3 regions of the Neptunomonas sp. ABH4_499 genome follow, and region 1 is predicted to be linked to each of the others. Evidence: predicted binding sites of a transcription regulator. Region 1 holds the regulator's gene; each other region holds the start of a gene.

Region 1 (3,283 bases):
CCACGGGCCTCATCGCGCACAACATCAAGCAGTTGATGCAAACATCCTGGATGCCACGTGTTTCTGGGCTTTTGGTGATACTGATGGGCTTGGCTTCTTTCCCATGGCAAGGCTGGCTTAGCTTAATCGAAAATTAACACCCTGCCCAGCGAACATTGATCCGTATCAAGGTTTTGGTGTCAGAGCTTCTCTAGAATAGAGCCACTCTACTGCAGTAAGGGGGCTTCCCGTGTCATCACCTTCCGCCATCGCTTGGAATCTAGACCTTATTAACCGATACGACCTAGCGGGTCCTCGTTATACATCGTACCCCACAGCGTTACAGTTTGATCAAGAGTTAACCCCTCAATCCTTGATCACAACCGGTCAAACAACGGCGGACAAAAGCGCACCTCTCTCGCTTTACGTGCATATCCCGTTTTGTGCGCACGTGTGTTACTACTGCGCCTGCAATAAGGTGATTACTCGTAATCGAGATCGCGCTGAGCCCTACCTAGAAACCTTATTCAAAGAGATCGATCAGATGGCAGCCCTATACGGTGAAAACCGTTTGGTTGACCAGCTTCATTGGGGCGGCGGCACCCCCACCTTCATCAGTGATGATCAAATGGAAGCCTTAATGAACAAGCTTCGTCAGGCGTTTCGATTACGCGATGACGACGAGGGTGACTACTCCATCGAAATTGACCCGCGCGAGGTCACCTTCGACACCTTAGCTCGCCTTCGAAAGATCGGCTTTAACCGCATAAGCTTGGGTATCCAAGATGTAGACCCTGTGGTGCAAAAAGCCGTTAATCGCGAACAAAGCATCGAATCGGTACAAGCCATTCTTGATGAAGCGCGCCGACTGGGTTTTCGATCCATCAATATGGATCTGATCTACGGCCTACCCCATCAAGACCTTGAGCGCTTTAATAAAACGCTCTCGACGGTGATTAAGATGAGTCCAGATCGGTTATCGGTGTTTAACTACGCCCATATGCCAGAGCGCTTTCGCCCACAACGTCGGATTGATGCAGAAGCTCTGCCCTCTCCATCGGAAAAACTGCGAATTCTGCAATCCACCATAAACACACTGCTGGCAGCCGGTTATGTGTACATCGGGATGGATCACTTTGCCAAGCCGGATGACGAGCTTGCTAAAGCGCAGCGCGAAGGCCACCTGCATCGTAACTTTCAAGGCTATACGACACACGCACAATGTGATCTGGTAGCGATGGGCGTTTCGGCCATCAGCCAAATTGGCGATGTGTACTACCAAAACGAACACGAAGTAGATGCATGGGCAAACGCGGTCAAAACACGCGGGCACGCCATACGCCGTGGTGTGACCTTACATCAAGACGATCACATCCGTCGTCACGTGATCACCGAATTGATCTGCCACTTTAAGCTGGATATTCAACATGTTGAGCAGCAATTTGGGATGTGTTTTAAAGACTACTTCTTTGATGCCGAAGAAGAGCTAGCGCGTTTTGAAGCCGATAAGCTGATCACACGTAGCCCTGAAAAACTGTTCGTTACCCCGGCAGGGCGCTTGTTAATCAGGCGCATCTGTATGGCATTTGATGCCTACATACCGAAAGCTCAAAAGGTGCAGAGTTTTTCAAGAATTATCTAATATACCATTCAAACAAACGATTATTTGGTACATAATCTGTAGGGTTTTTGATGAATCCATCGAAAACCTTTACCACTATTTACAGGATTGGGTCATGACTGATACCGCCAAAGAAGGGAAACTTCGCAGCATTCACCAAGCTCATTGCAGCAACTGCAGCCTGAGCTCTCTCTGTTTACCCGTGTCACTCAACATGACAGAAATGGATCGACTGGATGACATCATCGATAAAAGTCGTCCGTTGAAAAAAGGAGAGCACCTGTTCCATCAAGGTGAGGGTTTTACATCTGTGTATGCCATTCGGGCAGGCAGCGTGAAAAGCTATACCCTTACCAATGAAGGTGAAGAGCAAATAACTGGCTTTTACTTCCCTGGCGAGCTGGTTGGCTTGAGCGGCTTTGATCACCAAGAGTACCCTATCTCGGTTAAGATTTTAGAAACCACGACCGTGTGCGAGATCCCATTCGATAACTTGGACAACCTGTGTGGGCAGTTGCCTGAGTTACGTCGCCAAGTGATGCGCACCATGAGTAAAGAGATCCGTGAAGATCAGCAAATGATGCTGCTGCTCTCGAAAAAGAACGCCGAGGAGCGCATCGCCACCTTCTTACTGAAGCTGTCCCAACGCTTTAAAGCCCGTGGTTACTCTGAAAGCAATTTCCGTCTGTCTATGTCTCGTAACGAGATCGGTAACTATCTAGGTTTGGCGGTCGAAACGGTAAGCCGAATCTTTACGCGTTTCCAGAAAAACGGACTCCTTGAAGTCGATGGCAAAGAGATTCGCCTACTGGATATGGACGAGCTCATGATTGCCTCTGGCGAGTGCGTAGGTGAAGAAGAGGAACAAGCACAAACACTCACGCTGTAAATCGAGACCCAACATAAAAAAGCCCTGATAACGCATTGTTATCAGGGCTTTTTTATTGATCAACGAAAACACAATCTTCACAAGTTCGCATGTGTGTTAGGCACAATAAAAAACGCCGGGCAGTTCCCTGTGCCCGGCGCCTAATGTTGCACAAAGAGTAGCCATCTCTGTGTAACCCAACGAGTCCATTAAACCTCTATTCAGGTTTAAAAACATTGAGCTGCGTCAACATAAGTACTTACCTGTAATTTCAAGATCCTAACAGAGTAACCAAGGTAGCCAATACACCGGCACCAGCCGCTTTGGCCGCCGACTCAACAAAACGACGCAACACGCCTTTAAAGTAGGCTTGGCGTTCCGCCCTATCCTGAATCTCCTTGGCGCTTTCGTAACCCTCTTTAAACTCAGCCACTTCCGCTGAATCAAACACGACATCAAGTACAGTAAATAAGCCCTCGGCCGAGACCTTGATCATTTCGGAGTTGAGCGAAAAATCAAACACCTGCTGCTGCGCTTTTAGCTGCCCCTGCAACCAATGTTTGGCCAGCATATCTTCGATGATTAAAAGAATACGGTCTTGTTCAAGCTCAAACACCGCGCGATCCAACGAGGCTAACAGGCGCGCTTTCGCCTCCTCTTCGATATCTCCCCCAAATTTGAGCGCCGCGTCATAACGCAGTTTTTTCACTTTAGACACAGGGGTTTTTAACATTTCGCTGACCGCCTGATGACTGTATACCGCTAACGGCGGCGAGCCATCCAAACCGTGCTTATCCAATAAGTGCATGACCAAT
Region 2 (3,283 bases), on a different contig from region 1:
GACGCTCAACGTCTTTTTTGGCTAAGAAGGGCAGCAAAATACAGACGCCCATATCAAAGCCATCGGTCACGGCAAAGCCGATCAGCAGCACGCCAACCAGTACCCACCAAATCAGTTTAAGTGTTTCGTAATCCATGATCTGATCCTGCCTTAATTACTGTAACGACATGTGAGTTGATTGTTCATGGTGATAGCGGCCTGTGTGCAAGCTGCTTGGCCCTTTACGTGCAAATTTAATCATCAGGTACAGCTCAACGATGGCCAGTAGGGTGTAGAGCGCAATAAAGCTCATCAGGCTGGCAAAAATATCACCGGCCGATAACACAGAAGGGGCAACATAGGTTGGGAGAATCTCACCAATGGCCCAAGGTTGACGGCCAAATTCCGCGACAAACCAACCCATTTCGCTGGCAATCCATGGTGCGGGCAGCGTGATCAGGGCCATTTTCAGTAACCAGCGTTTTTGGTGTGACACCCCTTTGGCGGTGTAGAAAAAGCTCAAACCAAAGACCAGCAGCATCCATACACCACATGCCACCATAATCCGGAAGCTAAAGAACAAGGGCGCAACCGGTGGGATCGAATCCCGAGCCGCTGCTTTGATTTGCTCTTCCGTCGCATCAACCACGTCATTGGTATAGGGTTTGAGTAACAAGCCGTAACCGAGGTCTTTTTTGGTCTCTTCGAACAGGTTTTGAACGACGGGGTCTGTGCTGCCATTTCGGATCTGAGTGAGTGCGTCGTACGCCTGCATACCCACGCGGATACGATCTTCATGATGATCGATCAAATCGTGAATGCCTGTGACCTCTTCCGTTGTGGAGCGAGTCGCAATTAACCCCAACAGATAAGGAATCTTGATCGCGTAATCGGTTTCCATGGTTTCATCGTTAGGGAAACCAAACAGTGTGAACGCAGCTGGGGCTTCTTCGGTATGCCATTCTGCTTCGATGGCGGCCAGTTTGACTTTTTGTACTTCGCCAAGCTCGTAACCGGATTCATCGCCCAGCAAAATAACGGATAAGCAAGAAGCCAAGCCAAAGGCAGAGGCGATCGCAAAAGAGCGTTTAGCAAAGGCCACATCGCGACCTTTAAGCAAGTACCAAGCACTGATGCTTAATACGAATACAGCGGCTGTGGTGTACCCGGCTGAAACGGTGTGCACAAACTTTACTTGAGCCACAGGGTTGAAGAAGATCTCAGCAAAGCTGGTCATTTCCATTCGCATCGTGACCGGATTGAACTCGGAACCAACCGGATTTTGCATCCAGCCGTTGGCCACCAAGATCCAAAGTGCGGAAAAGTTAGAACCCAACGCGACCAACCAAGTAACACAAAGGTGTTTTACTTTAGATAGGCGGTCCCACCCAAAGAAAAACAGACCCACAAACGTCGATTCTAAAAAGAACGCCATGAGTCCTTCGATGGCCAACGGAGCACCAAACACATCACCCACATAATGCGAGTAGTAGGCCCAGTTGGTGCCAAATTCGAACTCCATGGTTAAGCCTGTGGTGACACCAAGCGCAAAGTTAATACCAAACAGTTTGCCCCAGAACTTAACCATGTCTTTGTAGATGGTTTTGCCGGTCATCACGTATACCGACTCCATAATGGCCAGCATAAAAGTCAGGCCTAGAGTCAGAGGTACAAATAGAAAGTGATACAGTGCTGTTACCGCAAATTGTAATCGCGATAAATCAACGACTTCTTCTGTGATCATTGAGTGCTCCCGCTACCGCTAGAAGAGTAAAAAGTGTTGTGTGAGCTTTCACATTCACACAGGTTTATTGCACTGCGTATGCCAAAATTTCACCTTGATATAAATCAATAAGTTAGTAGTTTTAAGGCTGGAAATGATGTCGTAACTGACATAATCTGTTGTCAAAAATGTCAGGAGTGTCATTCATGGTCCTTAACAGCTTTACCGAGATCATTTCCGTTTTGAACAGTCACTCGGAGCCCGCTGTTTTGCTTTCGACCGATTATCAAATACTTGCCGCTAATGAATCCTTCAAAAGCCATTATCACGACACGGGTGAAACCGTCGGCAGACGCTGTTATGAGGTCTCTCACGGTTATAACGTGCCTTGCGATTTAGCTGGGGAATCCTGCCCATTGCAGCAATGCAAGAAAACGGGGTTAAAGCAGCGTGTCTTGCATGTGCACGAAAGTTGTCATGGGCGAGAACACGTGGATGTGAACATGACACCCATCCAAAATGATGCTGGTGACATTGTGGGCTTCCTAGAGATCATGAAAGTGGTTAAATCCTTTGGCGATGAACAAAGCCAGATGGTGGGGGAGTCAAAAGCGTTTCTTCGATTATTGGAGATGATCCAGCGAGCTGCGCCCAGTGAGATCAGCGTGCTGCTTCAAGGTGAATCCGGCACCGGTAAGGAACTAGCGGCTTCGGCCATTCATAACGGCAGCACCCGATCCCAAAAGCCTTTTGTCACCGTTGAATGCGCAGGGCTTACGGACTCTTTATTTGAAAGTGAATTATTTGGTCACGAGAAAGGGGCGTTTACCGGGGCAATCCATAAAAAGAAAGGCTTGGTCGAGATGGCCCAAGGTGGCACCTTGTTTTTGGATGAGGTGGGTGACATTCCACTGCCACTGCAGGTGAAGCTGTTAAGGTTGATCGAGTCTGGCACCTTTCGAAGCGTTGGCGGTGTCGAGGTTAAACAAGCGGATTTTCGGCTGATCTGCGCTACGCATAAACCGCTGAAGGCCATGGTCGAGAAGGGCGATTTTCGCCGCGATTTGTACTACCGAATTGCGGGTTTCCCCATCGATTTACCAAAATTGGCAGACAGAAAAGAAGACATACCCAAGCTTGCCGTCTCATTGTTAAAGCGTATCCCGGACGCCAGCGGTAAGCGGCTTTCTAAGGCCGCCCTCGGTTTGCTGCGTGAATACGATTTTCCCGGCAACATTCGTGAGCTTCGTAACATTCTTGAGCGGGCAGTTTTGCTCTGTGACGATGATCAGATTGAGCCTGTGCACCTACCGGATGAATGTTACATTAAGGAGCTTCATGTGGCCGAACGCCCAGCCGAGCCTTCCGTCATTGATGAATCTGAGCTCATGACGTTGGAGCAATTAGAGTCCCGTTACATCAGTCAACTGACCAAACGTTTTGCTGGGGATAACAAAACCTTGGCTAAAGTCTTAGGGATCAGCGAGCGCACCTTGTATCGTAAATTACAGTCACTTAGGGAGATCTATATTGATTGATCCTTCTGATATACTCGACGCACATTTGCTAGGAGAAACGCAT
Region 3 (3,283 bases), on a different contig from region 1:
TGTGCTCGTCTAGGATCTCGTGCGGTTCGTGGGTGGATGGCCCTTTTTTGATCAGGTTCAGCATGTACACCACCCCCACTCCAAAGACGATAAAGTAGACCACGACAAATGCGATCAGCGTTATGGTGAGCGCTTCGACAGAGTGGTTAGAAGCTGCATCTTCGGTGCGCATAACGCCGTACACGACCCACGGCTGGCGACCGACTTCGGTGGTAAACCAACCGGCTAAAATCGCGATGATGCCCGCAGGCCCCATCGCCAACGCACTTTTTAGGAACAGAGGCGAATCGTACAAACGACCTTTAATGCGTTTGTATACACCCACCACAGCCAACAGCAGCATTAAGAACCCAAGGCCCACCATGATACGGAAGCTCCAAAATACCAAGGGCGCGTAAGGGCGATCTTCTGGGGCAAACTCTTTTAACCCTGCAAACTGCCCATCCCACGAATGGGTTAGGATCAAGCTGCCCAAACGGGGGATCTCGAGTGCGTATTTAGTGACCTCCTCTTCCATATCGGGCCAGCCGAACAGAATCAGTGGAACGCCTTCACCCGGTGTGTTCTCCCAATGCCCTTCCATCGCCGCCACTTTGGCCGGCTGATGCTCCAGCGTATTCAACCCGTGAAAGTCCCCTGCAATGATCTGGATGGGTGCGGTTATCAGCAGCATCCACATCGCCATCGAGAACATTTTTTTCGCCTGCGGTACACAGGTGCCTTTTAATAGGTGCCACGCACCGGAGGCCGCAACAAACAAAGCGGTGGTTAGGAAGGCCGCGAGCGCCATGTGCACTAATCGGTAAGGGAAAGATGGGTTAAAGATGATCTCGATCCAATCCACCGGAACGACTCGGCCATCGACGATTTCGTAGCCTTGTGGGGTTTGCATCCAACTGTTGGAGGCCAAAATCCATGTCATGGAGATCAAGGTACCTATGGCGACCATCAAGGTGGAGAAAAAGTGTAACCCCGGCCCAACGCGGTTCCAGCCAAACAGCATCACCCCAAGAAACCCAGCTTCAAGGAAGAAAGCCGTGAGTACTTCGTAAGCGAGCAGTGGACCGGTAACACCGCCTGCAAAGGTCGAGAAGCCACTCCAGTTGGTGCCAAACTCGTAGGACATCACCAAACCGGACACCACGCCCATTGCGAAGTTGACCGCAAAGACTTTCGACCAGAAGTGATAAAGGTCCCGATACAGGGTGTTCTTTTTGGTAAGCCATAAGCCTTCTAGCACCGCAAGGTAGCTGGCAAGGCCAATGGTAATGGCAGGAAAAATTATGTGGAACGAAACCGTAAACGCGAATTGAATCCGCGCAAGGTCAACCGCAGTCAGATCGAGCATAGCACTGTCCTAAGGGTTTTCGTCATTGATCAATTTACGTACAAACAGCCAATTTCGATGACCTAACTTTAAGTAAAATCAGCGTATCGGCCAGTTTAAAGAGGTCGAGCTTTGAAAAGCTTCTTGTTTTGATGTGACGCAAGGATATCGCGGAACCCACGAAAAAAGGCTGTGACAGATTGTCACAGCCAAGGAAGGTTGAGTGGTTTGGGGAGTAAGCGCGGCTTACACTAACCTTTCCAGCTCAGGGATGACGTCGAACAGATCGGCCACTAAGCCGTAATCCGCCACTTGGAAAATGGGCGCTTCTTCATCTTTGTTGATAGCGACCACAATTTTAGAGTCTTTCATGCCAGCAAGGTGTTGGATGGCTCCGGAGATCCCCACTGCTATGTACAAATCGGGCGCCACCATTTTGCCGGTTTGCCCCACCTGTAAATCGTTAGGGACAAAGCCTGCATCCACCGCCGCACGGGAGGCTCCCACCGCACCACCGAGCTTATCGGCAAGGCTGTACAGGATGCCGAAGTTCTCACCGCTGCCAAGACCACGCCCACCCGATACCACAACGCGAGCGGCTGTTAACTCAGGTCGGTCGGATTCGGCCAGTGTTTCGCTGACAAATCGGCTGGCACTATCAACCGCAACAGCCGCCACCGCATCAATGCTGGCCGAACCACCTTCGGTCGCTACTTTGTCAAAGGCGGTTGCGCGAACGGTCATCACCTTAACGGCATCATCACTTTGGACGGTCGCAATGGCGTTACCAGCATAAATTGGGCGCTTAAACGTATCGCTGGCAACAACCGCTACCACATCGGACAGCGCATTTACGCCAAGCTTAGCGGCTAAGCGAGGCACAAGATTTTTACCGGTGGTCGTCGCAGGTGCAAGGATATGGGTGTACCCCTCGGCCAACGAAAGAACCTGAGGCGTGACAGACTCCACCAGTTGATGCTCAAGCGCAGCATCATCGACCACTTTTACGCTTCGAACCCCGTCGATCTTAGCGGCTTGTTCGGCCGCTGCTTGGCAGTTGAAACCTGCCACCAGAAGGTCAACATCTGCCCCTATCTCGAAGGCGGCTTTTAACGTGTGCAACGTCGCGGATTTGATCGAGTTATGATCATGTTCGGCAATCACTAATACACTCATGACAACACCTTCGCTTCGTTTTTCAGTTTATCCACAAGCTCCTCGACCGAGCCCACCTTGATGCCCGCGGTACGCTGCGCCGGTGCTTCTACGCCCAGCACACGCACGTTTTGACTGAGCGCCACCCCAAGCGAATCGGGCGTAATGACATCCAACGGTTTCTTTTTCGCTTTCATGATGTCCGGGAGCTTGGCGTAACGAGGCTCGTTCAAACGAAGGTCTGTCGTTACCACCGCTGGCAGTTGCAGTGCGAGGGTTTGAAGGCCACCGTCGACCTCTCGGGTAACTTGCACCTCACCGTCCTGAACCACAACCTCGGAGGCAAACGTTGCCTGAGGGCGATCCAACAAGGCAGCCACCATCTGGCCGGTTTGGTTGTTATCGGAATCGATCGATTGTTTACCTAAGATGATCAAGTCGGCGGATTCTTGCTCGGCAACCTTAGCGATCAGTCGGGAGATCGAGATCGCATCCGGAAGAGCATCCACTTCGACTTGGATACCGCGGTCGGCACCGAGCGCCAGCGCACTTCGGATCTGTTCCTGACAGGCTTTGGCACCTACCGAAACCACAATGACTTCACTGGCAACCCCTTTTTCTTTTAAGCGAACCGCCTCTTCCACGGCGATTTCACAAAAAGGGTTCATCGCCATCTTTACGTTGGTCAGATCCACATCGCTGCCATCGGGTTTAACCCGAACTTTCACGTTGTAATCAATGACTCGCTTAATCGCGACAAGCACTTTCATAGCCACTCATCCTCTGCTTTTATTGTTGTTG

The links. Region 1 encodes FNR, which switches genes on or off when oxygen is low (the NO sensors DNR and NnrR bind a similar motif). Its sites were predicted from a motif close to TTGATNTANATCAA; they were not measured.
Region 2: the regulator FNR is predicted to act here: its motif matches at 1,818-1,831, upstream of ACXAF9_RS17810 (cytochrome ubiquinol oxidase subunit I).
Region 3: the regulator FNR is predicted to act here: its motif matches at 1,477-1,490, upstream of ACXAF9_RS05565 (cytochrome ubiquinol oxidase subunit I).

What each region holds. Positions count from the first base shown of each region.
Region 1 covers NZ_JBSWXK010000005.1:70,371-73,653, reverse strand. The annotation lists gene ACXAF9_RS06590 (sulfite exporter TauE/SafE family protein) at 1-137, shown strand, start outside; gene hemN (oxygen-independent coproporphyrinogen III oxidase) at 230-1,621, shown strand; gene fnr (fumarate/nitrate reduction transcriptional regulator Fnr) at 1,716-2,489, shown strand; gene ACXAF9_RS06575 (hypothetical protein) at 2,740-3,283, opposite strand, start outside.
Region 2 covers NZ_JBSWXK010000027.1:26,288-29,570, reverse strand. The annotation lists gene cydB (cytochrome d ubiquinol oxidase subunit II) at 1-136, opposite strand, end outside; gene ACXAF9_RS17810 (cytochrome ubiquinol oxidase subunit I) at 155-1,723, opposite strand; gene ACXAF9_RS17805 (sigma-54 interaction domain-containing protein) at 1,909-3,240, shown strand; gene ACXAF9_RS17800 (hypothetical protein) at 3,282-3,283, shown strand, end outside.
Region 3 covers NZ_JBSWXK010000004.1:142,846-146,128, forward strand. The annotation lists gene ACXAF9_RS05565 (cytochrome ubiquinol oxidase subunit I) at 1-1,348, opposite strand, end outside; gene ACXAF9_RS05570 (electron transfer flavoprotein subunit alpha/FixB family protein) at 1,574-2,503, opposite strand; gene ACXAF9_RS05575 (electron transfer flavoprotein subunit beta/FixA family protein) at 2,500-3,252, opposite strand.